3 regions of the Cellulosimicrobium sp. NPDC055967 genome follow, and region 2 is predicted to be linked to each of the others. Evidence: predicted binding sites of a transcription regulator. Region 2 holds the regulator's gene; each other region holds the start of a gene.

Region 1 (10,047 bases), on a different contig from region 2:
CGTACTCCTCGGTGAGCTGCGCGAGGGAGTAGTCGGTGTCCTCCACCGTGTCGTGCAGCAGCGCGGCGGCGAGGGTCGACCCGTCGAAGCCGAGCTCGGCCAGGATCGTCGCGACGGCGACCGGGTGCGTGATGTACGGGTCGCCGCTCTTGCGCAGCTGCCCCCGGTGCGCGCGCTCCGCGGTCTCGTAGGCGCGCTCGATGACCGTGAGGTCGGTCCGCGGATGGTTGGTGCGGACGGCCTGGAGCACGGGCTCGAGCGCGGGGCTGCCCGCGTTGGGTCGGGCACCGAAGCGGACGAGGCGCGACCGCACCCCGCGCCCGCCGGAACCGCCCGCGCCGGGAGCGGGCTGGGCGCCCGCCTTCTCCGGGGCGCGCGACGTCCGGGTGTTCTCGCTCATGCGCGCCTCCTTCCGCAGGTCGGCGATCGCCGACACCGTGTCGACGACCAGCCGAGACGACCGGAGTGGCAATCCTACGACTCGACGTGGACGAGCGTGGTCACGTCGCGGCCCGCGAGCCGCTCCCGACCACCCAGTCCCTCGAGCTCCAGGAGGAACGCGAGGCCGACGACGACGCCTCCCCCGCGCTCGACGAGCTCGGCGCCCGCGGCCGCCGTGCCCCCGGTCGCGAGCACGTCGTCCACCACCAGAACACGCGCACCGGGCGGCAGTGTTCCCGACCGGAGCTCGATCGTCGCGGTGCCGTACTCGAGGTCGTAGGTCACGGCGTCCGTGGGCGGCGGCAGCTTGCCGGCCTTGCGCAGCGGCACGAAGCCGACGCCCAGGTGCGTCGCGAGCGGGGCTCCGACCAGGAAGCCCCGCGCCTCCATGCCCGCGACGAGGTCGATGCCGCCCGCCGCGCGGGCCACGTCCCCGAGCGCCTCGACGACGTGGCCGAAGGCCTCCCCGTCGGCGAGGAGCCCGGTGATGTCGCGGAACGTGATGCCGGGCCCGGGATAGTCGGGCACGGCGCGGACGAGCTCGAGCACGCGGGAGGCGCGCTGCGCGCCGAGACCGGCGAGGCCGACGGCCCGCAGGCCGTCGACCTCGCCGGTCGGCGTGTGGTGCAGGTCCGTCATCGGGGACGACGGCGACGCGGCTGCGCCTTGTTGCCCAGGTGCTCGCCCGGCTGGAGCTGACGGTGACCCGACACGCCCGCCGCGGCGAGCACGGCGTCGTCGTCCGACTCCTCGCCCGCGTCCGCGAGCCGCTCGGCACGCAGGGCCTCGACCTTGCGCGTGTGCGCGGCGATCGCCGGCTCCCGGGTGCGGAGCCAGACCTCGAGCGGCGTCGCGAGGAAGATCGACGACGCGGTGCCGACGGCGATACCGACGAAGAGCGAGAGCGAGATGTCCCGCAGCGTCCCCGCGCCGAGGGCGAAGGCACCGATGAAGAGGATGCCCGCGACCGGGAGCAGCGCGACGACTCCGGTGTTGATCGACCGGACGAGCGTCTGGTTCACACCGAGGTTGGCCCGCTCGGCGTAGGTGCTGCGGGTCTGGTCGAGGATGCCCGCCGTGTTCTCGCGGACCTTGTCGAACACCACGACCTTGTCGTACAGCGAGTAGCCCAGGATCGTGAGGAACCCGATGATCGTCGACGGCGTGACCTCCCACCCCACCGCGGCGTAGACGCCCGCGGAGATGAGCAGGTCGGCGAGCAGCGCGATGATCGCGGCGAGCGACATGCGCCAGGCGCGGAAGTAGATCGCCATGAAGACCGCGACCAGGCCGATGAACACGACGACGCCCCACAGCGCGCGCGACGACACGTCGGCGCCCCAGGTTGGGCCGACGAACGCGCTCGCGACCTCGTTCACGTCGACGCCGTACGCGTCCGCCAGCGCCTGGCGCACCGCGTTGACCTGGTCCTCGTCGGCGAGCTCGGCGGTCTGGACGCGCAGGGCGCTCTCGCCGACGCTCGACACACGAGGCTCGGCGTCGGGCGCGACCGAGTGCACGGCGTCGACGGCCGGCTCCTGCGACTTGTCCGTGATGCTCGTGACCGTGAACTCGGAGCCGCCGCGGAAGTCGAGACCCAGGTTGAGTCCCTGAACGGCGATCACGATGACGGAGAGCAGGCTGAGGACGCCCACGACGATGAACCAGCGCTTGCGCTGCTGGACGATCGGGTAGGACTTGCGCCCCGTGTAGAGGTCGTTGCCCCACTGCGCGAAGCTACGGGCGGCCATCAGCGGTTCTCCTCGTTCTCACCGTCGATGGCGGAGGGCGCGGCGTCCGCCGGCCCGTCCGTGCCACCGGGTGCCGGTTCCTGTGCGGCGGCGGCGCGACGCTCCGCCGCGCGGCGCTCGGCGATCGTCAGTCGTCGCCCGTCCTCGGTGCGCGCCGGCGTCCGCGGCGCGGACCCGGCGAGGACGAGCTCGTCCTCGCCCTTCGCACCGGCGGGCCCGGTCGCGGCCACGGGGGCGTCGCGGCGGTCGGCGGGCTGCCCCGGCCCGACCACCTTGCCGGCGCCGACGTAGCGCGGGCCGCGCGTCTGGAGCCGGTCCGGCGAGAGGCCCGACCACTTGTGCCCGTCCCGGAAGAACGGGACGCGTGCGACGAGCTCCATCACCGGGTGCGTGAACCAGAAGACCACGGCGACGTCGATGATCGTCGTGAGACCGAGCGTGACGGCGAAGCCCTGGACGCCACCCACCGCGAGGAAGTAGAGCACGACCGCGGAGATGAGGTTGACGGCCTTTGCGGCGAGGATCGTGCGGCGTGCACGCGCCCAGCCCTTGGACACCGCCTGCTGGAGGGTGCGCCCGTCGCGCAGCTCGTCGCGGATGCGTTCGAAGTACACGATGAACGAGTCCGCTGTGAAGCCGATCGCGACGATGAGGCCGGCGACGCCCGCCAGGGAGAGGCGGTAGCCGATCCCCCACGACATGAGCGCGATGGTCAGGTAGGTGACCACGCCCGCCACGATGAGCGACGCGATGGTGAGGAACCCGAGCATCCGGTACTGGAAGAGCGAGTAGATGAACACCAGCACCAGACCGATGACGCCGGCGATGAGGCCCTTCTGGAGCTGCTCGCTCCCGAGCGTCGCCGAGATCTGCTCCTGGCTCTGCACCTCGAACGTCAGCGGGAGAGCGCCGAAGTTGAGCTGGTTGGCGAGCGTCGCGGCCGAGTCGCGCGTGAAGCTGCCGGAGATCTCGGCCTTGCCGTCGGGGATGACGACCTGCGAGACCGGCGCGGAGATGACGAGCCCGTCGAGCACCATCGCGAACTGGTTCTGCGGGGCCGGCAGCGACGTGAGGCGCGTGGTGACGTCGCGGAACTCCTTGGTGCCCTCGGAGTCGAACTCGAGGTTGACGACCCACTCGTTCGTGACGACGCCGTTCTGCCCGACGCGCAGGCCGGAGCTCGCGTTCGAGATGTCGGTGCCCTCGATCTCGACCGGACCGAGGATGTACTTGGCCGAGCCTTCGTCGGCGCACGAGACGAACGCCGAGTCGGTCGGCCCGCTGTCGCCGCCGACCTGGTTCTCCGGCAGGGTGCAGTCGAGCGCGTCGAACTCCGCCTGCAGCTCCGGCGTGATCTGCGCCAGGTCGCTGGGGTTCTCCGGGCGCGTCGCCTCCGCGTCGGTCGCGTCGTCGGCGGGGGCGTCCGTCGCCGCGTCCGCCGCGGGGTCCGTGGCCTCGTCAGCAGCGGGGTCCGTCGCCTCGTCGGTCGCGGGGTCCGCGGACTCGGCCGCGGGATCCGCACTCTCCTCCGTCGCGGCCTCGTCACCCGTCGCGTCCTCGGCGGGCGTCGCCGTCGGCATGCCCACGGCGAGGACCGGTCGGAACCGCATCTGGGCCGAGGTGCTGACGAGGTCGATCGTCTCCTGGGACGGCTGGCCCGGGATGCCGACGACGATCTTGTCGCGCCCCTGGCTCGTGATCTCCGTCTCGGAGACGCCCTGCGCGTCGATGCGCTGGCGGATGACGTTGATCGCCTGGCTGATCGTCTCGGGCGTGACTGCGGACGCGTCCTCCGTCACGGGCTGCAGGACGATCTGCGTCCCGCCCTCGAGGTCGAGCGCGAGCGCAGGGGCGAAGGAGGCGCCGCCCGGGTTGTCCGCCGAACGGCCGTCCGTCTTGGTCCCTGCGAAGAGCACGCCGAAAAGGACGACGCTCAGGAGCAGGAACAGGACGATCGTCCGGACGGGCCGGGAACGGCGCGTGCTGGAGTTGGCCAACTGTCTGTCTCTTCTCGTGCGGTCGGCCGCGAGGCCGACCAGGTCAGGCGCCGGTCGCTCGGGGCGACCGGCGCACGGTCACTTGCTCTCGGTGCCTTCGTCGCGACGGTCACGGTCCTTGTCCGTGGTCCCGCCGGTCAGGCCGGACAGGTCGTCGGGGACGACGAGGTCGTCGACGTCCTCCTTGGACGCGGAGGGCGCGCTGCCGTAGAGCGCGTCGCCGTCGGTCGCCTCGTCGGGCTCCGGCTCCTCCTCGGGCTCGACCGGCGGGTCGACCAGCTTCGCGATGGCCGCCCGCAGCCACCGGGACTGGTTGCCCGGCGTGGACTCGATCGTGATGACGTCGGCGTCGTCGTCGACGTCGACGATCGTGCCGAACATGCCCGAGCCCGTCATCACCTCCTGCCCGGGGGCGAGGTTCGCCCGGAAGTTCTGGGCCTCGCGCTGCTGCTTGCGGGTGCGGCTGGTCATGAGGAACATCGCGCCCGCCGCGAGGGCGAGGATGAGGATGAAGCTGATATCCATGACGGAGTCTCGTGTCCTGTTCTGTGCGGGATCTGCGCGCAGTCTAGGCGTGCGCGCACGGTTCACCAACGAGCCGTCTCGCCGCGGAGTTCCGCCCGCTCGGGTCCCGACCATTCTAGGACCACGTTCGACGCGCCTGTGACCGTCGTCACGGGACCCGTACCCGGACCCGCGAGCGGGCTCGCCTCCGGGCGCCTGGCGGGACCGCCGTCAGGCGTCGAACAGCGTGCCGCCCTCGCGCGGCGGGGTGAGCCCGAGGTGCGCCCACGCGGCCGGCGTCGCGACGCGCCCCCGGGGCGTCCGCCCGATCAGCCCTTCGCGGACCAGGTACGGCTCGGCGACCGTCTCGACCGTCTCCGCCTCCTCGCCGACCGTCACGGCGAGCGTCGTCAGCCCGACCGGGCCGCCGTTGAAGCGCGTGCACAGGGCCGTCAGGACCGCCCGGTCGAGGCGGTCCAGGCCGATGGGGTCCACCTCGTAGACCTCGAGCGCCGCGCGCGCGGCCGCGAGGTCCATGCTCCCGTCACCGCGGACCTGCGCCCAGTCGCGCACGCGCCGCAGCAGGCGGTTGGCGATGCGGGGCGTGCCCCGCGAGCGACCGGCGATCTCGCGCGCGGCGTCCGGGTCGAGCGCGACGCCGAGCAGCCCGGCCGACCGGGAGAGCACGCGCTCGAGCTCCTCGCTCGAGTAGAAGTCGAGGTGCCCGGTGAACCCGAACCGGTCGCGCAGCGGCGCGGGCAGCAGCCCGGCGCGCGTCGTGGCGCCGACGGCGGTGAAGGGCGGCAGCGAGAGCGGGATCGCGCTCGCGCCCGCGCCCTTGCCCACGACGACGTCGACCCGGAAGTCCTCCATCGCCATGTAGAGGAGCTCCTCCGCGGGCCGCGCGAGGCGGTGGATCTCGTCGATGAAGAGCACCTCGCCCTCCTCGAGCGAGGACAGGACGGCCGCGAGGTCCCCGGCGTGCTGGATCGCCGGTCCCGACGTGACGCGCAGGGACGTGCCGAGCTCTGCGGCGATGATCATGGCGAGCGTCGTCTTGCCGAGCCCGGGGGGCCCGGACAGGAGCACGTGGTCCGGCGAGCTCCCGCGGGCGAGCGCGGCCTGGAGCACGAGCGAGAGCTGGTCGCGCACGACGGCCTGCCCGACGAACTCCTCGAGCCTGCGGGGTCGCAGCGCCGCCTCGGCGGCGCGCTCGAGGTCGTCCGCTCCCGCCGCGACGATCCGCTCGGACGAGAACGTGCCGTCCCCGCCGAAGCCGTCCACGCCCACCTGGTCGAAGCTCGCCACCGTCAGCTCCTCGGTCCGCCGAGGACGCGCAGCGCGGCGCGCAGCGCGCCCGCCACGTCGGGCGCCTCGACGACGTCGACGCCGGCCTCGGCGAGGACGGTGGAGACGGCGTCGTCCGCGGCCTTGAGGTTCCAGCCGAGCCCGACGAGCGCCTCGACCACCTGGTCCCGACGGTCGTCGACCCGACGCGGTCCGGTCCCGGCGGCGGGTGCGCCCGCCTCGGGGGCGTCGGCACCCGTGGGCGGTCCGAGCTTGTCGCCCAGCTCGAGCGCGATCCGCTGCGCGCCCTTGTTGCCGATGCCGGGGACGCGCACGAGGGCGGCGATGTCGCCACCGCCCACGGCGCGCCGCAGCGCGTCGGGCGTGTGCACCGCGAGCATCGCGAGCGCGAGCCGCGGCCCGACGCCGCTGACGGTCTGGACGGTCTCGAAGACGGTCCGCTCGTCGTCGTCGGCGAACCCGTAGAGGGTGAAGGAGTCCTCGCGGACCACGAGGCTCGTCGCGAGCCGCGCGTCCGCACCGACGCGCAGGCCCGCGAGGGTGGCCGGCGTGGCGTGCACGAGGTAGCCCACTCCCCCGACCTCGAGCACGGCGCGGTCGAGCTGGACGCTCGCCACGACTCCGCTCAGCGACGCGATCACCCAGGCTCCTCTCCCGGTCGGCAGCGCCGACCTGGTCCGATGGTCCCCCGGCCCGACGACCGTGGACGGCGCCGAGGAGTGCGTCGAACACCCGTACGACCGCGGTCACTCTAGCAAGGTGCGCCCACGCCCCGGCCGACCGACACGAGCCGCGTCAGCAGCCGTCAGCGCGGTGCCCGCCGGCCCTTCGCCGCGTGCTCCGCCGCGACCCAGGCGCGCTGCGCCGGCGTCAGCTCGTGCCGCTCGCCGCCCTGGAGCGCACCTGACGGTCGCCACAGGTGGCAGATCGCGAGCGCGAGCGCGTCGGCCGCGTCCGCGGGCCTCGGCGGCTCCGCGAGCCCCAGGATGCTCGCGACCATGCGCTGGACCTGCTCCTTGCCCGCGCGCCCGCTCCCCGTCACCGCGGCCTTGACCTCCGACGGGGTGTGCAGCGCCACGGGGACGCCGCGCCTCGCCGCACCGACCATCGCGAGACCCGCGGCCTGGGCCGTGCCCATCACGGTCCCGACGTTGTGCTGGGCGAACACGCGCTCGACCGCGACGACGTCCGGCACGTGCTCGTCGAACCACGCGTCGAGCCGCTCGGCGATCCGCAGGAGCCGCAGGTCCACGCTGAGGTCCGGGTCCGTCCGGATCACGCCGACGGCCACGAGCTCGGCCCGCCGCCCCCGCGCGGAGTCCACCACCCCGACGCCGCACCGGGTCAGCCCAGGATCCACACCGAGAACGCGCACCCCCTGACCCTTTCACGTGAACAGCACGGACCGGCCGTGCCACGCGGGCCGGCGACGGACCAGCCAGCGGTGGGGCCGGGAGGTCGGTGCGCGGTCGTGGCGGGCCTGGCGGGAGCGGCGCGAGGCACGAGCGACGCGGATGGTAGACCGCGCACCGACCTCCCGGCCCCACCGCGACCCGACCACCCGGACGCGAGCTGCGCCGGATCAGTCGTCGTTCTCGAGCTCCGCCATGACGTCGTCCGACGCGTCGAAGTTCGCGTAGACGTTCTGCACGTCGTCGCTGTCCTCGAGCGCGTCGATGAGGCGCAGGATCTTGCGCGCACCGTCCGCGTCGACCTCGACCTCCATGGACGGGTGCCAGATCGAGTCGGCGGAGTCGTACTCGAGCCCCGCCTCCTGGATCGCCGTGCGCACGGCGACGAGGTCGCTCGCCTCGCACAGGACCTCGATCACCTCGCCCTGGTCGGTGACCTCCTCGGCGCCCGCCTCGAGCGCGGCGAGCATGACGTCGTCCTCGGTCACGCCGTCCGCCTTCGGCACGACGACGAGGCCCTTGCGCGAGAACAGGTACGACACCGAGCCGGGGTCGGCGAGGTTGCCGCCGTTGCGGCTGAAGGCGAGGCGCACCTCGGAGGCCGCACGGTTCTTGTTGTCCGTGAGGCACTCCACCAGCACGGCGATGCCGTTGGCGCCGTAGCCCTCGTACATGATCGTCTGGTAGTCGACGGCGTCGGCGCCCGTGCCGGAGCCGCGCTTGACGGCGCGGTCGATGTTGTCGTTGGGGACCGACGACTTCTTCGCCTTCTGGATGGCGTCGAACAGCGTCGGGTTGCCCGCGGGGTCACCGCCGCCGGTGCGCGCCGCGACCTCGATGTTCTTGATGAGCTTCGCGAAGAGCTTGCCGCGCTTGGCGTCGATGGCCGCCTTCTTGTGCTTGGTAGTGGCCCACTTGGAGTGCCCTGACATGCGTTCCTACCCCTTCGCGATTCTGACGAACAGCTCGTGCACGCGCGCGTCCCCGGAGATCTCCGGGTGGAACGAGGTGGCGAGCAGCGATCCCTGCTGGACTGCGACGATCCTACCGGCGGCGGCTGCGGGGATGCCGGGCGCCTCGTGGTCGGGGATGCGGGCGAGCACCTCGACGCCGGGGCCGACCTCCTCGACCCACGGCGCGCGGATGAACACCGCGTGCACCGGGCCCGGCCTCGTGACCTCACCACGCCCGCCGTCCCGCGGGGCGAGGCCCGCGAGCTCGAGGTCGGTCTCGAACGAGTCGACCTGCCGGCCGAACGCGTTGCGCCGGACCGTCACGTCGAGCCCGCCGAGGGTCCGCTGGCCGGCCGTGCCGCCGAGGATGCGGTCCGCGAGCAGGATCATGCCCGCGCACGAGCCGTAGACAGGCAGACCCTCGGCGATGCGCGCGCGCAGCGGCTCGTCGAGCTCGAAGGTCCGCAGGAGCTTCTCGATGGTCGTCGACTCGCCCCCGGGGAGGACGAGCCCGTCGACGGCGGCGAGCTCCTCGGGGCGCCGCACGCCGACCGTGCGCGCGCCCGCGGCCTCGAGCGCGGCGCGGTGCTCGCGCACGTCGCCCTGCAGTGCCAGGACTCCGATCGTGATCGTCACGAACGGGAATGATACGTCCGTCGTCGCCCGCACCCCGCCACGGCTGTTGCTAGCCTCGCCGTCGTGACCACTCCGCACGGCCCCGGACCGACACCGCCGTACCCCGCCCGGCCGCCGTCCGGGTACCCGGGTCCCTCCGCCCCGTACCCCGGCCTCCCGCCCCGTCCGCCGCGGAGCACGCGCGGCGCGACGGTCCTGATCGTGGTCGGCGCGGTCCTGCTCGTGGTCGCGCTCGTCGCCGGCGTCCTCGGCGCCACGACCTTCCTGCGGGCGCTGCCGACGGGCGTCGTCGACAGCACGGGCGCCCCCGGCTCGGCGGCGCTCGCCTCCGGCGACGTCCCGGGCGAGGCGGACGTCGCGCTGTCGGGCGGCCAGCCCTACAGCGTGTGGGCGGTCGTGCCGATCGGCGCCGAGGGCTTCGACGCCGACGACGTCACCGTGACCTGCCCCGACGGCGACCTCGACGTGCGGCACCCGTCCGTCTCGGGGAGCTCGGGCTTCGGCTCGCACGAGGCGACGACCGTCGCCGAAGTGACCTCGCCGTCGGCCCAGACGTGCACCGTGGCCGTCGCCCAGGGCGACGCCTCCCCCGGGGCGACCTTCGTCGTCACCGAGGGCTGGCAGTTCGGCGAGTTCTTCGCGACGGTCGGCGGCACGATCCTGCTGTGGTTCGTCGCGATCGGCGGGGCGATCCTCGGTCTGGGGCTCCTCGTCGGCGGGATCGTGTGGCGGGTCGTCGCACGGCGGCCGTAGCCGCCGGGCGAGCCCTCGCGCGCCGCGGCGGGACTGCCGCCGTCGGCCCGGACCTCACTCCTCGCGAGCGGTCCCGAGGTGGCGCGTGACGCCGTCCCACCCGCCCAGCAGCGGCGCGACGAGGTCGGCCAGGCCCTCGGGGAACACCTCGATCCGGACGCCGCGCAGGTCGTCGAGCGACCACCAGCGCATCTCGTCGACGACGTCGTGCTCGACGTCGGTCCACCCGTCCCGGCTCAGCTCACCGCGGGCGGTGGTGCCGTCCGTGCGCGCGAGGTAGAGCACCTCGTCC
Region 2 (10,047 bases):
CGCCGGAGCGCTTGACCACGGACAGGCTCGCGGTCTCGATCGTCGTGAATCGGCGGTTGCACTCGGGGCACTGACGGCGCCGACGGATCGACGCGCCGTCGTCCGAGGTGCGCGAGTCGACGACGCGGGAGTCCGCGTGGCGGCAGAACGGGCAGTGCATGGCGGGCTCCTCCGCGGGTTCGCGCCGACAGGTCGGCGCGACGAACGTATGCCGTCGCGGCAGGACGGTGCAACACGCCTCCGACGCCGGCGGCTCGCGCGCGGTGACGCGGCGGCGCGCGGGCAGCCGCACCGGGGCGCGTGGACGGCAGAACGGGGGCGGTCGTGTTCGACCGCCCCCGTCGGGACGCCCCCGTCCCCATCTCGCGCGTGACTCGCCTCACGCGCGGTGACGTGCACAGGAGTCGCGGTGGACCGCGTGCTCCTCGCCTCGTCCGCCCAGCCCCCCAGCCGGCGTTGTGAGGTGACACTAACTTAGGGTGACCTAAATGCCACCGCAACCCCTGCGCACCGTGCGGAGCCGTTTCCTCCCGTGTCCTGCGTCACACCGCACCGTCCTGCGTCACACCGCACCGGCCCCCTGAGACCGCGGGGCTCGGCGTCAGGCGGATGTCGGCAGGAGGATCCTCTGACCGGCCTGGAGGCCCGACGACGAGAGCCCGTTGAGCTCGGCGAGCCCGCTCACGACGTCGCGCAGGTCCTCGCCCGGGGCCGCCACGCCCTGCGCGAGCTCCCAGAGGGTCTCGCCCGAACTCACGACGTGGACCCGGACCTCCAGAGGCTCTCCCGGACCGCTCGCGACGGCGACGCCCACCCGTGCGGCGAGCAGCAGGACCACGGCGGCCAGGAGCACGAGGACCACGCGGCCCCGCCGCGTGAGCCGCAGCGGCCGCTCCCCCGCTCGCCCTGCCCCAGGGCCGAGGGGCCCGACCGTCGAGATCGTCATCGCATCCATCCCTGCTCCGTCCCGGCCCGCGGGCCCGATCGCCTTCCCCGGTCGATCGGACGCCGCGAGCCCTTCGCCTCCGCGCCGACCCGGACCGGTCGAACACGTGTACGTAGAACACCTGTACGAAGGTCTATCACGAACGACCCACGGAGTCGAGACATGCTCGAACAGGTGTTTGATTCGTGTCGCAACCTCCCCTAGCCTGGGGTCAGGTCGGTTCGCCGGACATGTCCGCTCGGACCCGGAGGGGCGACCGAGGTCCCGGAGCGCACGCGCCGGGGAGGGGAGGCTGCAGGCCCGGGAGGCGTCGGCGGCCGCGACGGACGAAGGCGGAGCGACCATGGCGGGACGAGGCACGGACAGGGCACGGGGGCTCGCCGAGGTGCGCGAGCTCCCGGACGGGTCGGCGGGAGGTGACGGGCTCACGCCGCGGCAGCGCCTCGTGCTCGAGACCATCCGCGCGTGCGTCGAGCAGCGCGGCTACCCGCCGAGCATGCGGGAGATCGGCGAGGCCGTGGGCCTGACGAGCCCGTCGTCGGTGAAGCACCAGCTCACGACGCTCGAGCGCAAGGGGTTCCTGCGGCGCGACCCGAACCGCCCCCGCGCGATCGAGGTCGTTCAACCGGACGACGCGCGCCGCGCCACCCCGCTCACGGCGGCGGGCTCCGCGACCGAGCCCGCGTACGACGAGGCGCACCCGGCGCCGTCGTACGTCCCGGTGGTCGGCCGCATCGCCGCCGGCGGCCCGATCCTCGCGGAGCAGGTCGTCGAGGACGTCTTCCCGCTGCCCCGCCAGCTCGTCGGCGAGGGCGAGCTCTTCCTCCTGCGGGTGCAGGGCGACTCGATGGTCGACGCCGCGATCTGCGACGGCGACTGGGTCGTCGTACGCCGCCAGCCCGTGGCGGAGAACGGCGAGATCGTCGCGGCGATGATCGACGGCGAGGCCACGGTGAAGTCCCTGCGCCGCGCGGACGGTCGCGTCTGGCTCATGCCGCACAACGCGGCGTACGACCCGATCCCGGGCGACGACGCCCAGGTCCTCGGGCGCGTCGTCTCCGTCCTGCGCAGCCTCTGAGCGCACGGGGTCCGGTCCCCGTCGTCGTCCCCGTCACAGTCACAGTCACCGAGCACGGCGAGAGCCGGGTGGTCGTCGACCACCCGGCTCTCGCGGTGCGCGGACCCCGTCGGCGGGCCCGGTGGGTCAGAGGCCGAAGCGCCGGGCGACGCCCCGCAGCGACTCCGCGGACGAGCGCAGCCCGGCGAGCTCTGCCGCGGCCAGCGGCACCTCGACCCGCTCGCTGGCGCCGCGACGGTCGACGAGCGTGGGCAGCGAGAGGCACACGTCGTCGAGCCCGTACGCGCCGTCGAGCAGCGTCGAGACGGGCAGGATGCGGTGCTCGTCGTCGAGCACGGCCTCGATGATGCGCGTGCCCGCGAGCCCGACGGCGTAGTTCGTCGCCCCCTTGCCCTCGATGATCCGATAGGCCGACTGCACGACCTCGCGCGCGATGTCGTCGCGCACCGCCTCGGTCAGCGGGCCACGGCCACCGAGTCCCGGCCACTCGAGGAGCGGCACGCCGCCGATGGTCGCCGAGCTCCATAGCGGGATCTCGCTGTCGCCGTGCTCGCCGGCGATGTACGCGTGGACGTTCTGCACCGCCACGCCGCAGTGCTGGGCCACGAGGAAGCGCAGGCGCGACGAGTCGAGCACCGTCCCGCTGCCGAAGAGCTGCGACGGTGGCAGCCCCGAGAACTTGAGCGCCGCGTACGTGACGATGTCGACCGGGTTCGTCACCATGACGTAGACCGCGTCCGGGGCGACCTCCACCAGCCCGGGAAGGATCGTGCGCATGAGGCCGATCGTGCCCTCGGCGAGGTCGAGCCGCGTCTGGCCGGGCTTCTGCTTGGCCCCGGCCGTCACGACGACCACGTCGGCCCCTGCGCACACCGCGACGTCGTCCGACCCCTCGACGCGGGCCATCGGCATGAACTGGATGCCGTGCTGGAGGTCGAGCACCTCCGCCTCGACCTTCGCCCGGTTCACGTCCAGGAGCGCGACCGTGCGCGCGGCCCCGCGCATGAGGGCCGCGTAGGCCAGCGTCGACCCGACGGCGCCCGCGCCGACGATCGCCAGCTTGGTCGTCCGCGCTCCCCCTCCCGGCCCGCCCGTGGTCGCGTCGCCCGTGCCGTGCGGGGACGTGCTCGTCGTCATGTCGCCTCCGTGAAGTTCGCTGGGTTCCCTGATGCTCGCGGGAAAGGACTCAGCCTAGAGCGGTGAGGCGCCGGAGCGCAGCGGTGGCGACGTCACGGTCCGTCGTCTGCCAGAACCCCGGCATGGACCGCGTGAGGAACGTCCCGTAGCGCGCGGTCACGAGGCGCGGGTCGAGGACCGCGACCACGCCACGGTCCGCCGTCGACCGGACGAGCCGACCGGCGCCCTGCGCCAGCAGGAGCGCGGCGTGCGTCGCCGAGACCTGCATGAACCCGTTGCCGCCCGCGGCCTCGACGGCACGGGCCCGCGCCGACTTCACCGGGTCGTCCGGGCGCGGGAACGGGATCCGGTCGATGAGCACGAGATGGCACGACGGCCCCGGGACGTCGACGCCCTGCCACAGCGACAGCGTGCCGAACAGGCACGTCGCCGGGTCGTCGGCGAACTCGCGCACGAGCGTGGGGAGCTGGTCGTCGCCCTGGCACAGGATCGGCACGTCGAGCCGCTCGCGCATCGCCTCCGCAGCGGCCACCGCGGCGCGACGCGACGAGAACAGGCCGAGCGTGCGGCCGCCCGCCGCTTCCACGAGCGCGGCGATCTCGTCGAGCTGGTGCTCCGTGGACGCCTCGCGGCCGGGCGTCGGCAGCCGCTTGGCGACGTAGAGGATGCCCTGCCGCGCGTAGTCGAACGGGCTGCCGACGTCGAGCCCGCGCCACCGCGGCGCGTCGGCGTCCCCGCTCTCGCCGCCGCCGAGCCCGAAGGTGCGCGCGACGGCGTCGAAGCTCCCGCCGAGCGCGAGCGTCGCCGAGGTGAAGACCCCGGTGCGCTCGGCGAGCAGGTGCGTGCGGATGAGGCCCGCGACGCCCAGCGGGGCGGCGTGCAGGCGGCTCGCGCCCTCCCCGAACCGGTCGGCCGACCAACCGCCCTCGCCGGGCCGGGAGCACCAGAGCACGTCGTGCCCGGTCGGGTCCGCGGCCATGCGCTCGGCGACCTCGAAGAGCTGCAGCATGGTCGACTGCGCCATCTTCAGGCCGGAGTCGGGCTGGGCCGGCTTGGTGACCCCGGTCTCGGGCTTGAGCGTCGAGAGCACCTCGCGCGCGGCGTCGCGCACGGCGGCGACGGCGGAGCGCGCGCCCTCGGGCAGCCCGTCCGGGAACCGCTCGGCGGGCAGCGCTCCGACGACCGTGCCGAACGCGGCCGAGGCCGCGTCCAGCGCGTCCGTCGTGACGCCCCCGTGCCGCCGCGCGAGGCGGGCCGCGCTCTCGATCGCCGGGACGGAGAGGTCGACCGTCGCCGCCGCGGTCACCCGGTCGGCGAGCTCGTGCGCCTCGTCGACGACGAGCACGTCGTGCTCGGGCAGCACGCCGGGCGAGCCCATCGCGGCGATGCCGAGCATCGCGTGGTTGGTCACCACGACGTCGGCCTCCCGTGCCGTCGCGCGCGCCTTCTCGGGGAAGCACTCGGCGAGCAGGGGGCACCGCTGGCCGAGGCACTCGAGCGCCGTGACCGAGACCTGCCGCCACGCCTTGTCGCTCACCCCCGGCACGAGGTCGTCCCGGTCCCCGGTCGACGTCTCGTCGGCCCACTCGCGCAGGCGCACGACCTGCTCGCCGAGCGCCGCGGCGCTGGTCCCGCCGCGTGCGGCGGGGTGGTCGGCGGCGCCCGCGGACTCGCCCGGCAGGTCGAACAGCGTCGGCTCGTCGGCCGGGTACCCGCCCGCGATCTTGTGGACGCACAGGTAGTTGTGCCAGCCCTTGAGGAGCGCGATCGTCGCGGGGCGCGGGAGGCGGTCAGCGACGGCGTCGGCGACGAGCGGGAGGTCGCGCGTGATGACCTGGCGCTGGAGCGCCAGCGTCGCGGTCGAGACGATCACCCGCTCGTCGGTCGCCACCGCGTGCCGCACCGCGGGCACGAGGTACCCGAGCGACTTGCCCGTGCCCGTGCCCGCCTGCACCACGAGGTGCTCCGACCCCTCGATCGCGTCGGTGACCGCGCGTACCATCGCGTGCTGGCCGTCGCGCCGCGCGCCGCCCAGCCGCGTGACGGCGACGTCGAGCAGCGCGTCGACGTCGGGCACGTCGCCTCCCGCGGTGCCGGCCGTCGTCCCCGGCCCCTCGGCGTCGACGCGGTCGGGGGCAGGTCGCGTGGAGGGGGGCACCCGCCGAGTCTACGGTCGGTCACCCACGGGGCGGAGGCCCTGTGGACGACGGCGCCGGGCACGGCACGGCCCCGTGCGGCAGGAGCCGCACGGGGCCGTGGAGAGCGTCGGGCCGAGGTCCGGTGCGGGCCGGTCAGCCCTGGGCCGAGGCCCCGACGAGCTCGGTCGCGAGCGCCTGGGCGACGCGACCGCGCAGCAGCGTGCCCTCGGGCGTGTGCTCCTCGTGGTCGATCTCGCCCTCGGTGTGGACCCGGTGCACGAGGTCGCCGCGGTGGTAGGGGACGACGACGTCGATCTCGACGTCCGGGCGGGGCAGCTCGTGCGCGATGAGCTCGCGCAGGTGCTCGATCCCCTCGCCCGTGTGCGCCGAGACCACCACCGTGCGCCGCTCGCGCAGCCGGATCCGCGCGATCGTCTCGGGGTCCGCGACGTCGGCCTTGTTGAGGACGATCACCTCGGGCACGTCCTCCACGCCCGGGATGTCGGCCAGGACGTGGCGCACCGCCGCGATCTGGCCCTCCGGGTCGGGGTGCGACGCGTCCACCACGTGGAGCAGCAGGTCGGCGTCGCCGACCTCCTCGAGCGTCGACCGGAACGCCTCGACGAGCTGGTGCGGCAGCGCGCGGACGAACCCGACGGTGTCGGCGAGCGTGTACACGCGACCGTCCTCGGTGCGCGTGCGGCGCACCGTGGGGTCGAGCGTCGCGAACAGGGCGTTCTCGACGAGCACGCCCGCGCCCGTGATGGCGTTGAGCAGGCTCGACTTGCCCGCGTTCGTGTAGCCCGCGATCGCGACGGACGGGACCGCGTGCCGCTTGCGCGACGCGCGCTTGGTCTCGCGGCCCGGGGCCATCGCCTGGATCTCCCGGCGCAGCTTGGCCATGCGGTTGCGGATGCGGCGGCGGTCCAGCTCGATCTTCGTCTCACCCGGACCACGCGAGCCCATGCCCGCGCCCGCCCCGCCGACCTGACCACCGGCCTGCCGGGACATCGACTCGCCCCACCCGCGCAGGCGCGGGAGGAGGTACTCGAGCTGGGCGAGCTCGACCTGCGCCTTGCCCTCCCGGGACTTCGCGTGCTGGGCGAAGATGTCGAGGATCAGGGCGGTCCGGTCGATCACCTTGACCTTGACGATGTCCTCGAGCGCACGCCGCTGGGAGGGCGCGAGCTCGCCGTCGATCACGACCGTGTCGGCTCCGCTGGCGGCGACGACGTCGGCCAGCTCGGCTGCCTTGCCGGAGCCCAGGTACGTGCCCGGGTCGGGCTTCGCGCGGCGCTGGATCACGCCGTCGAGCACCTGGGAGCCCGCCGTCTCGGCGAGGGCCGCGAGCTCGCGCAGCGAGATCTCGGCCTCCTCCGCGGACGTGGGGGCGCCGTCCTCGCGCGGGTCGGAGCCGGGGCTCCACAGCCCGACGAGCACGACCTTCTCGAGGCGCAGCTGCCGGTACTCGACCTCGGTGACGTCCTCGAGCTCGGTCGACAGGCCGACCACGCGGCGCAGCGCGCTGCGCTCCTCGAGCTCGAGCTGCTCGCCGTCGTGCCGTGCGTGGACCGTGCCGCCCTCGGCGCGCGCCGTCCCGGCCCGAGCGAGCACCCGCGCCACGACGTCGCTCGCGATGTCCCGCGTCGCGCCGGTCGGCTCGTCCTGAGCCGGGGTGGGGTTCGCCGGTGAGTTTGCCGGGGTAGCGCTCATGTGCCGCCTTTCGTCGGGAAGAGGCGCGCGTGCGCCCTGGTGACACAACAAGCGTGGCACGGGAAATCGTCCCGGGGCCAGCGGATAAGCCGGTGAGCCCTGCGCGGACGGAGCCGGCCGCCGTCGTCCGCGTGCCGGTCCGCGTAGGATCGGCCGACGTGACCGAGGACCAGGACCCCGCCGTCGACCCTGCGCACGACAGCACGCAGGACCACTACTTCACCGCGAAGCCGGCGTCCCCCGCCGAGCGCCGCACGATCTCCGTGCGCCTTGCGGGACGTGACGTCGAGGTGGAGGTCGCGTCCGGCGTCTTCTCCCCCGGGCGCCTCGACCTCGGCACGCAGGTCCTGCTCCGCACCACCCCACCGCTCGACGACGTCGTGGCGGCCCGGTCCGCCCGCGCGGACGGCGGGTCCGACGGCGACGCCGCGCACGTCCTCGACCTCGGCTGCGGCTGGGGCCCGGTCGCCCTCACGATGGCCCTGGAAGCTCCGGGCGCGACCGTGTGGGCCGTCGACGTCAACGAGCGCGCGCTCGACCTCGTGCGGCGCAACGCGGAGCGGCTCGGCCTGACGAACGTCCGTGCGGTCGTGCCGGACGACGTGCCCGACGACGTCGCGTTCGCCGCGCTGTGGTCGAACCCGCCGATCCGGGTCGGCAAGGACGTCCTGCACGCGATGCTGCTGCACTGGCTCCCGCGCCTCGCGCCGGGCGCGAGCGCGCACCTCGTCGTGCAGCGCAACCTCGGGTCGGACTCGCTCCAGCGGTGGCTCGCCGAGGCGCTGCCGCCGCACCTGCAGGGCGCGGTCGTCGAGCGCGCCGCGAGCGCGAAGGGGTTCCGGGTGCTGGAGGTCGTGGCCCCGGGCTGAGCCCGACCGTCAGACCGGCGCGCGGTCGTCCTCGGTCGCGACGGGCTCGGCCTCGTGGTCGTCCGCCGTCGTGGCGGCGTCGGCGCCGTCGCCGTCGCCGTCGACGCCGTCGTCGGGGGCCGACGCCGCGAGCGCGGGCAGGAACGCCGCCAGGTCCACCTCGCCCGAGTAGACGAGCTCGGCGGGTCCCGCGAGCTCGACGCGGTCGCCCTCGAGCGCCCGCACGCGCACCGTCCCGCCCGGGACGTCGACGAGCCAGGTGTCCGGCGCGTCCGGGCCGCCCCAGACCCGGACCGCGAGCGCCGCGGCGCACGCACCGGTGCCGCACGACGGCGTCTCCCCGACGCCGCGCTCGTGGACGCGCATGCGCACGCGACCGACGAGGGTTCCGTCGTCCGCCGTCGTCTCACCCAGCGGCACCACGAGCTCGACGTTCGTCCCGTGCGCCGGGTGCGGCTCGACGACCGGCGCCTGGGTGAGGTCCGCGTGTGCCAGCACGTCCTCGCGCGCGACGGCGAGCACCGTGTGCGGGTTGCCGAGGTCGACGCTCAGCGCGGGGCGCGGGACCTCCCAGCCGCGGACGACGACGGTCGCGTCGTAGCCGTCGTGCAGCGCGGGCCGGCCGCCGGGGAGGAACCACGGGCCCATGTCGACCGCGAACCAGCCGTCGTCCTCCTTGCGCACGCGCTTGACGCCCGCGCGCGTCCCGACGGGGACCTCGTTCCCGCCCGCGAAGCTCACGAGCCCGAGCCGCTCGGCGAACGCGGCGAACACGCGCACGCCGTTGCCGCACATCTCGGCGACGGAGCCGTCGGCGTTGCGGTAGTCCATGAACCAGATGGCGTGCGGGTCCTCCGCGAGCACCTCGCGCGACTCGGGCACGAGCGCGGTCGGGACGAGGCGGATGACGCCGTCGCCACCGATCCCGCCGCGGCGGTCCGCGAGCGCGCGCACGAGCTCGGGCGTGAGGTCGAGCTCGCCCGTCGTGTCCGCGAGCAGCACGAAGTCGTTGCGGGTCCCGTGGCCCTTGGTGAAGCGGGTGCGCATCATGAGCCCAGACTACGGCGCACCGGTGCGGCGCCGTCCGCTTCGTCCGGCCCGACGGCCTCGCCCCGGGCGGACGCGGCGGCGTGCTCGTCGGCCACGGCGACGAGCGCGAGCGCGTCCTCGACGCGCGTCGGGGACTGCGCGTCGAGCCAGCGCACGCGGGGGTCGCGCCCGAACCAGCCCATCTGCTTGCGCGCGAGGCGGCGCGTGTTGGCGGTGACGGCCTCGCGCGCGGCGTCCTCGGTCGTCTCGCCGTGGAGCGCGGCCAGCACCTCGGCGTACCCGACGGCGCGACGCGCGGTCCGGCCCATCCCCCGCGCCTCCACCCGGCGCACCTCGTCGACGAGCCCCTGCGCCCACATCCGCTCGACCCGGCCCGCGACGCGCGCGTCGAGCACCGCGCGGTCGCAGTCGAGGCCGAGCTGGACGGTCGGGCGCACGTAGACCTGCCGCGGGAGGTTCGCGGTGAAGGGCTCACCCGTGAGCTCCATGACCTCCAGGGCGCGGACGACCCGTCGCGTGTTGGCGGGGCCGATGCTCGCGGCCGCCGCGGGGTCGCGCCGGGCGAGCTCGTCGTGCAGCGCGCGCGTCCCCTCCGTCTCGGCACGCGCCTCGAGCGCCGCGCGCACGGCGGGGTCGGTGCCGGGGAACCGCATGTCGTCGAGGAGGGCGCGCACGTAGAGGCCCGACCCGCCCACGACGACGGCGCGCGCCCCGCGCGCGGCGATCTCGTCGAGCGTCCGGCGGGCCTCCTCCTGGTAGCGCGCGACCGACGCGTCCTCGACGGGGTCGAGCACGTCGAGGAGGTGGTGGCGCACGCCGCGGCGCTCGTCGACGGGGACCTTCGCGGTGCCGACGTCCATGCCGCGGTAGAGCTGGTACGCGTCGGCGTTGACGATCTCCGCCGGCGCGCCGGGCACGGACAGCCGCTCGGCCAGGTCGAGGGCGAGGTCCGACTTGCCCGTGGCGGTCGGTCCCACGACGGCGACGACGACGCGGCGGCCGTACGGGTCGTCGCCGTGCTGCGCGCCGGTCGGGTCGGGCTCGGTCTTCACCCGCGCAACGGTACCGGCCGGGTCGCCCGGGCCTGGGTCGTGTGGGCGGTGATGCGTAGTGTGT
Region 3 (10,047 bases), on a different contig from region 2:
CGTAGTCGCCGGAGTGGACGACGCGCCCGCCGTGCTCGCCCGCACCCGGGCCGATGTCGACGACCCAGTCCGCGGTCCGGATGGTGTCCTCGTCGTGCTCGACGACGATGAGCGTGTTCCCGAGGTCGCGCAGGCGCGTGAGCGTCTCGATGAGGCGACGGTTGTCGCGCTGGTGCAGGCCGATGCTCGGCTCGTCGAGGACGTAGAGGACGCCCACGAGGCCGGAGCCGATCTGCGTCGCGAGCCGGATGCGCTGCGCCTCGCCGCCGGACAGCGTCGCCGCCGGGCGCTCGAGCGAGAGGTAGTCGAGACCGACGTCGAGCAGGAACCCGAGGCGCGCGTCGATCTCCTTGAGGACCTCCGTCGCGATCGCGCGCTCGCGCGCGCCCAGCTCGAGCGTCCCGAGGAACGCCGCGGCCTCGCGCAGCGGGAGACGGCACACGTCCCAGATCGACCTGCCCCCGACCTTGACCGCGAGGACCTCGGGCTTGAGGCGCGCGCCCTGGCACACGGGGCACGGGACCTCGCGCATGAAGGCCTCGTACTTCTCCTTGGACCAGTCCGACTCGGTCTCCGTGTGCCGGCGCTCGAGGAACGTGATGACGCCCTCGAACCCGGTCGAGTACTGCCGCTCGCGGCCCCAGCGGTTCTTGTACCGCACGTGCACCTGGTGGTTCTGCCCGTGCAGGACCGCCTTCTTCGCACGCTCGGGCAGCGCCCGCCACGGCGTGTCCATGGAGAACCCGAGGTCGTCCGCGAGCGCCGTGAGCACCCGCTCGAAGTACTCCGAGGAGATCTGCGCCCACGGCGCGACCGCGCCCTCGCCCAGCGACTTCTCGACGTCCGGCACCACGAGGTCGGGGTCGACCTCGAGGCGGAAGCCGATGCCGGTGCACTCGGGGCACGCGCCGTAGGGCGCGTTGAAGGAGAACGTGCGCGGCTCGATCTCGTCCAGCGCGAGCTCGTGGTCGTTGGGGCACGCGCGCTTCTCGGAGAAGCGGCGCTCGCGCGCCGGGTCGTCCACGTCGGCGTCCACGAGCTCGATGACGACGAGTCCGCCCGCCAGCCCGAGCGCGGTCTCGACCGAGTCGGTGAGCCGGCGCTGCACGCCCTCGCGTGCCACGAGGCGGTCGACGACGACCTCGATGTCGTGCTTGAGCTTCTTCTCGAGCGCCGGGACGTCGGTGAGCGTGCGCACCTCGCCGTCGACGCGGGCGCGGGCGAAGCCCTTGGTCTGCAGCTCCTTGAAGAGCTCGGAGTACTCGCCCTTGCGCCCGCGCACGACCGGCGCGAGCACCTGGTACCGCGTGCCCTCCGGCAGCTCCAGGAGGCGGTCGACGATCTGCTGCGGGGTCTGCGCGGTCACGCGCTCGCCGCACACGGGGCAGTGCTGCGTCCCGGCGCGCGAGAAGAGCAGGCGGAGGTAGTCGTAGACCTCGGTGATGGTGCCGACGGTCGAGCGCGGGTTGCGGTTCGTGGACTTCTGGTCGATCGACACCGCGGGCGACAGGCCCTCGATGAAGTCGACGTCGGGCTTGTCCATCTGCCCGAGGAACTGGCGCGCGTACGCGGACAGCGACTCGACGTAGCGGCGCTGCCCCTCCGCGAAGATGGTGTCGAACGCGAGCGACGACTTGCCCGAGCCGGAGAGTCCCGTGAAGACGATGAGCTTGTCCCGCGGGAGGTCGAGGTCGACGTTGCGGAGGTTGTGCTCGCGGGCACCGGAGATGACGAGGCGATTGCTCACCGCAGCATCGTACGACCGACCACCCACATTCGCACAGGTGTTCGACGTCACCTTCGCGCGTCCTGCGGCGAACGCTCACCGCGGCCCCACCCGCGGTCGCCGGGCGAGGCAGACTGACCGCATGACGTACACCGGACAGGTCGTCGTGGGCGGGCGCGGCGACGTGCGCCGCCTCGACGAGGTCGAGGTCCGCAAGCTCGCCGTCGGGCCGCTCGCCAACGACGTCTACCTCCTCACGTGCCGACGCACGGGCGCCCAGGTCCTCATCGACGCGGCGGACGCGCCCGACGACGTCCTCGCGCTCGTCCGCGAGGGGTCGCCGACCGCGCGCCTCGACGTCGTCGTCACGACGCACCGCCATCTGGACCACCTGCGCGCCCTCGCGTCGATCGTCGCGGTCACGGGGGCCGCGACGGCCGTCGGGGCTCCCGACGCCGACGCCGTCGCGGCGGCCGCCGGCGTGCACGTCGTGCGGCGCCTCCGCCACGGGGACGTCGTCCGTGCCGGGGACGTCGTGCTCGACGTCGTCGCGCTGCGGGGCCATACCCCGGGGTCGGTCGCGCTCGCGTACCGCGAGCCCACCGAGGTGCACGAGCCGGAGGCCGTGGCGGGCCGGGTTCACCTGTTCACGGGCGACTCGCTGTTCCCGGGCGGCGTCGGGAGCACCGGGCGCGACCCGGAGCGCTTCGAGCGGCTCCTCGCGGACGTCACGGAGCGCGTCTTCGACCGGTACGACGACGCGACATGGGTCTACCCCGGCCACGGCGCGGACACGACCCTCGGCGCCGAGCGACCGCACCTCGACGCGTGGCGCGAGCGCGGCTGGTAGCGGAACCCGGCCGCGCGGCCCGGACGCCGCGACGACGACCGAGGCGCGGACCCGACCGCGCGTCGTGGGGTCGGCCTGGTTCACTGGCGCCATGCCGATCCACGCCGTCACCTACGTCTACGCCGACCGCGCCCCCGAGCTCGACGCCCTGCGCCCGGAGCACCGCGCGTTCCTGGGCACGCTCCATGCCCGGGGCACGCTCCTGGCGTCCGGCCCGCTGCCCGCGCACGAGGGCGCGCCGGCCGGGGCCCTGCTGGTCCTGGACGGGGAGACGCCCGACGCCGTCGCCGCGGTCCTCGACGAGGACCCGTTCGGGCGTGCGGGGCTCGTCGCCGAGCGCACGGTGCGCCCGTGGGCCCCCATCATCGGCGACTGGGCCGACCGCGTCTGACGGGCACCGCCCCGGGCCCGGCGCGCGCGCCCGAGGACGCTCCGCCCTCCCCGGCGTCTCACCCGGCGGGGCCGGGTACGGGCGGGCGGGTGCGGAGCCGGCGGATCGCCTCCCACGGGTAGGGCGTCGACCGGCTCTCCCGCTGGAACGCGCGGTAGAAGTCCCCGACGACCGCCGCGACCGGAGCGTACCGGGCCAGCGCTGCCGCGACCGCCGGCGGCGCCCCTGTCACCGGGGCACCGTCGGCCCAGGAGCGCACGAGTGCCGCGCGCTCCTCGGGCCCGCACCCGAACAGCGCGACGGCCAACCAGCTCACCAGGTGCGTGACGCTGTAGCAGTCGTCGTAGTCCTGGTGCGCGGCGACGAAGTCGACCTCGTCGGGCGAGAGGTCGAAGCGGGACGAGATCGCGAGACCGAAGTCGGCGAGGTAGAGCCGCTCGCCGTCGGTCAGGACGTTCTCGAAGTGCGTGTCGAGGTGCAGCAGGCCCCGCGACCTCATGAAGGAGATCCCCGTGCTCAGCTCCTCCTCCACGAACGCGCAGGCCCGCTCGGCGGCCTCGCCACCCGCCTCGACCTGGACGCCGAGCCAGTCGTGCAGCGTCTGCGGGACGTACTCCAGGAACAGCACGATGCTCGCCGAGGACTCCTGGAGGGCCTCGATCCGGCGACGCACCGCCGTGCCGCCGCCCCAGTAGGCGACGGCGCGCTCGACGTCGGCCAGCTCGTCGGGCAGCGGCCGGCGCGCGTCGGGGAGCACCCGCCAGTGGTGCATCAGGGGAAAGCCCTCGTGGTCCCCCGCGATCACCCAGCCCGTCGTCATGACGTGCGCGGCCAGCTCGCGCCAGGCGCCGAAGCCCGCGGAGCCGATCACGCCGACGCCGTAGTGGCAGAAGGTCGGGAGGTCGAACAGGTTCGCCGTGGAACGGACGTCGTCCGGCTGCCGCTCGAGGTCGGTCAGACGCACGCGCTTGACGAACACGGGCGTGCCGTCGACGTCGAGCAGCGCCGTCTCCCCGCCGATGCCGGCACCGACCCGCGGGGCGGCGTCCACGAGCTCGCGCAGCTCGCTGTCGCTGCGCAGCGACAGCGCGGTGGCGACCGCTGCGTGCGCGGCCAGGCGGGAGGCGCGGGACGCGCCGGACCGTCCGGGCACCGTCGCGTCCCGCGGCTCGCCGGGCACGCTACCGCCCGACGCCGTCCTGCGGACCGGTGCCCCACGGCGGCGTCTCGGCGGCCGGCGCGACCTCCTCCGTCGACGCGTCGGCCGGCGACTCGGCCGCGTCCTCGACGGGACCGGCGACGCCGCGCTCGGGGGCCGCGGCGGACGAGCCGTCCTGGGTATGCAACGCCCGCGTGCGCAGCAGGCTCGCGACGGTAGTGACGGCGAGCGCACCGATGATCACCACGAGCGACAGCCAGATCGGGACCGTCGGGACGGCGTCGAGGTGCTCGCCGCCGTTGATGAACGGCAGCGTGTTCTCGTGCAGCGCCTCGAGGATCAGCTTCACGCCGATGAACCCGAGGATCACCGCGAGACCGATCGGCAGGTAGACCAGCCGCTCGAGCAGGCCGCCCAGGAGGAAGTAGAGCTGGCGCAGCCCCATGAGCGCGAAGACGTTCGTCGTGAAGACGATGAACGGGTCCTGGGTGAGCCCGAAGATCGCAGGGATCGAGTCGAACGCGAAGAGCAGGTCGGTGCTGCCGATCGCGAGGAACACGATGACGAGCGGCGTGAAGACCCGCTTGCCGTCCTCGACCGTGCGCAGCCGGCCGCCGTCGTACTGCGTGCCCAGCGGCAGGACCCGCCGGAGCGCCCGCACCGCGCGGTTCTCGTGGTACTCCTCGGGCTCGTCCCCGCCGGCCACGAGCTTGACGGCCGTGTAGATGAGGAAGGCGCCGAACAGGTAGAACACCCACACGAACTGGGCGATGATCGCCGCGCCCGCGAGGATGAACGCCCCGCGCAGGACGAGCGCGACGATGATGCCGACCATCAGCACGCGCTGCTGCTGGTCCCGCGGGACCGCGAACCTCGCCATGATGATGACGAACACGAAGAGGTTGTCCACGGAAAGGCTGTACTCCGTGAGCCACCCCGCGTAGAACTCCCCGGCCGGTGCCGCCCCGCCCACCGCGCCGACGATCGCCCCGAACACGAGGGCGAGCGCGACGTAGAAGCCGACCCACAGCGCGCTCTCGCGCATCGAGGGGACGTGCGGGCGGCGCCCCACGACGAACAGGTCGACGAGGAGCAGCACCGCGAGCGCCGACAGCGACGCCCACTCGAACCAGACGGGAAGCTCGTGAACCATCAGCGTGAGCCCTCCGAGCTCTCGACGGAGCGCCGACGGTCGGCGCGGTCCTTGGCGAGGCTCGCGACCGTGGTGATCGTGAGCACGACGACGATGAACCCGAGCGACAGCGCCGTCGAGATCTCCGGGACGGCGGTGACATGCTCACCGCCGTTGATGAACGGCACCTCGTTCTTGTGCAGCGCGTGGATGAGCAGCTTGACGCCGATGAAGCCGAGGATCGCCGCGAGGCCGTACGCGAGGTAGACGAGGCGGTCGAGGAGGCCGTCGATGAGGAAGTAGAGCTGGCGCAGGCCGAGCAGGGAGAACGCGTTGGCGGCGAACACGAGGAAGGTCTCCTGCGTGAGGCCGAAGATCGCGGGGATCGAGTCGACCGCGAAGAGCAGGTCCGCGCTGCCGATCGCGATCATCACGATGAGCATCGGGGTGATGTAGCGCTTCCCGTCGATCTTCGTCGTCATCTTGTCCTCGACGTACGTCTCCGTCGTCGGGAACAGGCGGCGGGTCAGCTTCAGCGCGCCGTTCTCGTGGAACTCCTCGTCGTGGCCCGAGCCCGCCTTGACCTGCGTCCACGCGGTGTAGAGCAGGAACGCGCCGAAGACGTAGAAGACCCAGCTGAAGTTCTCGATGAGGGCCGCGCCGAGGAAGATGAAGATCGTCCGCAGGACCAGCGCGATCGTGATGCCGATGAGCAGCACCTTCTGCTGGTAGAGCCGCGGGACGCGGAAGCTCGTCATGATGAGGACGAACACGAAGAGGTTGTCGACCGACAGGCTCTTCTCGGTGATGTAGCCGGCGAAGTACTCCCCGCCGTACGTCGAGCCCCAGACGGCCCAGACGATGCCGCCGAAGGCCACCGCGACGGCGACGTAGCCCGCGGACCACCAGGTGGCCTCGCGCAGGCTCGGGGCGTGGGGCGTGCGCACGTGCCCGACGTAGTCGACGGCGAGCATCGCGAGGATCACGCCGACGGTGACGAGCCAGACCCAGACGGGCACATCCATGAAGATTCCTCCGGTACGTGGGGAGCACTGTGTACCGAAGGTCTCTTCCGCCACGCACCGCCACCCGCACCCGCACGAGACGCGGGCTGGTGGTTGCGGGACCGGTGACACCGGGCCGACGACTGCGCCGGCCGTGATGACGACATCACCGCGGAGGAATACTCCCCTTCAACGAGGAGCCAGCATAGGCCATCGCTCCTCCTGACGTGACAACACCACGCCACCGCGGACTGTTCCTCGGGCGCGCGTGAGCGGTGCGTCGGGGGGCCGGGACGGACGCCGCTCAGGCGGTCGCGGCCTGCATCTGCCGCAGCTCCTTCTTGAGCCCCGAGATCTCGTCGCGCAGCCGGGCGGCGAGCTCGAACTGCAGCTCGCCCGCGGCCGCGTGCATCTGGTCGCTCAGCTCCTGGATGAGCTCGGCGAGGTCGCTCGCCGCCGCGCCGGCGAGCCGGTTGCCCGACGACGCACCCTCCTTGGGCCCGCCCGGCACCGGCGCCTTGCCCTTCGCGCCCTTGCCCGGCTGCCGGTACCCGCCCGCCAGCAGCTCGGCCGTGTCGACGTCCTCGCGCGCGAGCATGTCCGTCACGTCGGAGATCCGCTTGCGCAGCGGGGTCGGGTCGACCCCGTGCTCCGTGTTGTACGCGATCTGCCGCTCGCGACGACGCTCGGTCTCCTCGATCGCCGCGGCCATCGCCGGCGTGATCTTGTCCGCGTACATGTGCACCTGGCCCGAGACGTTGCGGGCCGCGCGACCGATCGTCTGGATGAGCGACTTGGGCGACCGCAGGAAACCCTCCTTGTCGGCGTCGAGGATCGCGACGAGCGACACCTCGGGCAGGTCGAGGCCCTCGCGCAGGAGGTTGATCCCGACGAGGACGTCGTACTCGCCGAGGCGCAGCTCGCGCAGCAGCTCGACGCGCCGCAGCGTGTCGACCTCGGAGTGCAGGTACCGCACCCGCACGTCCTTCTCGAGCAGGTAGTCGGTGAGGTCCTCCGCCATCTTCTTGGTGAGCGTCGTGACGAGGACCCGCTCGTTCCGCTCGACGCGCTCGCGGATCTCGTGCAGCAGGTCGTCGATCTGCCCCGTGGTGGGCTTGACGAGCACCTCGGGGTCGACGAGGCCCGTCGGGCGGATGATCTGCTCGACGACGCCGTCCGCCATCGAGAGCTCGTAGTCGCCGGGGGTCGCCGACAGGTACACGGTCTGGCCGATCCGCTCGACGAACTCCTCCCAGCGCAGGGGCCGGTTGTCCATCGCGCTCGGCAGGCGGAACCCGTGGTCGACGAGGCTGCGCTTGCGCGACATGTCGCCCTCGAACATCGCGCCGATCTGCGGCACGGTCACGTGCGACTCGTCGATGACCAGGAGGAAGTCCTCTGGGAAGTAGTCGAGCAGCGTGTTCGGCGCCGACCCCGCCTCGCGGCCGTCGATGTGCCGCGAGTAGTTCTCGATCCCGGACGCGGTGCCGATCTGGCGCATCATCTCGATGTCGTACGTGGTGCGCATGCGCAGCCGCTGTGCCTCGAGCAGCTTGTTCTGCCGCTCGAGCTCGTCGAGCCGATCGGCGAGCTCGGCCTCGATCGAGGAAATCGCGCGCTCCATGCGCTCCGGCCCCGCGACGTAGTGCGTCGCCGGGAACACGTGGATGCTCGGCTCGGACCGGATCACGTCGCCCGTGAGCGGGTGCAGGGTCTGGATGCTCTCGATCTCGTCGCCGAAGAACTCGATGCGGACCGCGAGCTCCTCGTACACCGGGATGATCTCGACCGTGTCCCCGCGCACGCGGAACGTGCCGCGCGTGAACGCCATGTCGTTGCGCGTGTACTGCATGGTCACGAACTGCCGCAGCAGGTCGTCGCGCTCGACCTGCATGCCGACGTCGAGCCGGACCATGCGGTCGACGTACTCCTGCGGCGTGCCGAGACCGTAGATGCACGACACGGAGGCGACCACGACGACGTCCCGCCGGGTGAGCAGCGAGCTGGTCGCGGAGTGCCGCAGCCGCTCCACCTCGTCGTTGATGGACGAGTCCTTCTCGATGTAGGTGTCCGTCTGCGCGATGTACGCCTCGGGCTGGTAGTAGTCGTAGTAGGAGACGAAGTACTCGACCGCGTTGTTCGGCAGCAGCTCGCGGAACTCCGTGGCGAGCTGCGCGGCAAGCGTCTTGTTGGGGGCCATGACGAGCGTCGGGCGCTGCAGCTCCTCGATGAGCCACGCCGTCGTGGCCGACTTGCCGGTGCCGGTAGCACCGAGGAGCACGACGTCCTTCTCCCCCGCACGGATGCGCTGGGAGAGGTCCGCGATCGCCGTGGGCTGGTCGCCCGACGGCTGGTACTCGGAGATGACCTCGAACGGGGTGGTCGCACGCTGGAGATCGGTCACGGGACGCATGCCTCCACGGTACGTCGACCCACCCACACGGACCCCTCCGTGCGCGGTCGGCGCCCCCTGGAGGAGTCGTTCCGGGAAATCACCCCGACGTAATTTGGAAGGTGTCATTCGCAACCTCTAGGGTCGCCTCGACCCTGCCGCGCTCCCCGACGCCCGTGGAGCAGCACGACACCACGGATCACGGGCGACGGAGTCCGTCCGCAGTAAGTCAGCGCCGCTAGCGAACCCTCGACCTGGAGCCGACACCATGCGCCTTCACCCCGCGCGCCCCCGCGGAATCCCCCTGCTCGCACTCACCGCCCTCGCCCTGACGACCGTCGGCCTCGCCGCGCCGGCGACCGCCGCGCCGCTGGCCACCACGCCGGAGGTCACCGCCGACGACGTCTGCACCGCGGATCCGTCCACGCGACCGGTCGACGTCTACGAGCTCACCGCCGTGGAGGACGCGGGCGTCGGCATCTGGGCGGGCGGCGGGCTCACCGTCACGACCGCGACCGAGCTCGAGGGTCGCGTCGTCGTGGGCGGGGACGCCGACCTCTCCGGGGCCGGGAGCCTCAACGTCGGGACCGCAGGGGGCGGCGGCTCGGCGATCACCCCGGCCGGCGGGACCGACATGCTCGTCGTCGGCGGCGACCTCGCGACCGCGACGAACACCCAGGTCGGCTTCCACGCCTCGAGCGGGGGCAACGTCGTCGTCGGCGGGAAGATCACCGGCGCGACCCCGAGCACCGAGAGCCGCAACGCGCCCGGCCGTCCGGGCACGGTCACGCAGGGCGTCGGCCGCGACGCCGCGCTGCGTCCCTACGTCGCGCTCCCCGGGCTCGTCACGGGCCTCGCGGCCGACGCCGCCGACGGCGCCGTCGCCGCCGCGCCCGAGGCCGGGGTGCTGACGGTCGAGGCCGGGGCGCGGTACACGCTCACGGCCGACCAGGCCTCCACCCTGACCACGCTGTACGTCACCGGGACCGGTCCGGTGCTCCTCACCGTCACCGGCGCCTCCGTGGACGTGTCGCGGCTGGAGCACGTCGAGTACGGCGGCGTGCGCGTCTACCAGGCCGCGCAGCACCTGTCGGCGCACTTCCTGTGGAGCTTCCCGGACGCGACCCGGGTGACGCTCGGCACGAACGACCAGTTCCCCGGGACCGTCGTCGTCCCGCGCACGGACGCGACCCTCACCGTCGCGACCTCGACCAACGGGCGCATCCTGTCGAACGGCGCCGTCTCCTACACCGGTGGCGCCGGGATCGAGCACCACAACTACCCGTTCGCCGGCCCGTGCGAGTCGACGCCGTTCGTCGAGGAGCCCAAGCCCGAGCCGTCGCCGGAGGGCCCGAACCCGGGCGAGGGCGTGACCACGCCGCCGACGACCGAG

The links. The regulator LexA, encoded in region 2, represses DNA repair genes until DNA is damaged. The targets are predictions, from matches to a motif close to TCGAACANNTGTTCGA.
Region 1: ruvA (Holliday junction branch migration protein RuvA) is a predicted target of LexA. The motif match lies at 6,726-6,741, and genes of this name have one in related genera.
Region 3: uvrA (excinuclease ABC subunit UvrA) is a predicted target of LexA. The motif match lies at 1,777-1,792, and genes of this name have one in related genera.

What each region holds. Positions count from the first base shown of each region.
Region 1 covers NZ_JBHJYJ010000004.1:69,961-80,007, reverse strand. The annotation lists gene ACFC2L_RS07020 (RelA/SpoT family protein) at 1-400, opposite strand, end outside; gene ACFC2L_RS07015 (adenine phosphoribosyltransferase) at 475-1,080, opposite strand; gene secF (protein translocase subunit SecF) at 1,077-2,192, opposite strand; gene secD (protein translocase subunit SecD) at 2,192-4,189, opposite strand; gene yajC (preprotein translocase subunit YajC) at 4,268-4,714, opposite strand; gene ruvB (Holliday junction branch migration DNA helicase RuvB) at 4,925-5,977, opposite strand; gene ruvA (Holliday junction branch migration protein RuvA) at 6,004-6,642, opposite strand; gene ruvC (crossover junction endodeoxyribonuclease RuvC) at 6,807-7,376, opposite strand; gene ACFC2L_RS06980 (YebC/PmpR family DNA-binding transcriptional regulator) at 7,584-8,345, opposite strand; gene pdxT (pyridoxal 5'-phosphate synthase glutaminase subunit PdxT) at 8,352-9,002, opposite strand; gene ACFC2L_RS06970 (hypothetical protein) at 9,066-9,755, shown strand; gene ACFC2L_RS06965 (NUDIX hydrolase) at 9,810-10,047, opposite strand, start outside.
Region 2 covers NZ_JBHJYJ010000007.1:138,891-148,937, reverse strand. The annotation lists gene nrdR (transcriptional regulator NrdR) at 1-160, opposite strand, end outside; gene ACFC2L_RS11545 (LysM peptidoglycan-binding domain-containing protein) at 602-946, opposite strand; gene lexA (transcriptional repressor LexA) at 1,290-2,024, shown strand; gene ACFC2L_RS11535 (L-lactate dehydrogenase) at 2,151-3,161, opposite strand; gene ACFC2L_RS11530 (ATP-dependent DNA helicase) at 3,211-5,319, opposite strand; gene hflX (GTPase HflX) at 5,453-7,012, opposite strand; gene ACFC2L_RS11520 (class I SAM-dependent methyltransferase) at 7,171-7,881, shown strand; gene dapF (diaminopimelate epimerase) at 7,891-8,931, opposite strand; gene miaA (tRNA (adenosine(37)-N6)-dimethylallyltransferase MiaA) at 8,928-9,983, opposite strand.
Region 3 covers NZ_JBHJYJ010000004.1:308,434-318,480, forward strand. The annotation lists gene uvrA (excinuclease ABC subunit UvrA) at 1-1,747, opposite strand, end outside; gene ACFC2L_RS08130 (MBL fold metallo-hydrolase) at 1,869-2,576, shown strand; gene ACFC2L_RS08135 (YciI family protein) at 2,668-2,967, shown strand; gene ACFC2L_RS08140 (protein kinase family protein) at 3,026-4,147, opposite strand; gene ACFC2L_RS08145 (TerC family protein) at 4,149-5,279, opposite strand; gene ACFC2L_RS08150 (TerC family protein) at 5,279-6,283, opposite strand; gene uvrB (excinuclease ABC subunit UvrB) at 6,567-8,675, opposite strand; gene ACFC2L_RS08160 (choice-of-anchor A family protein) at 8,923-10,047, shown strand, end outside.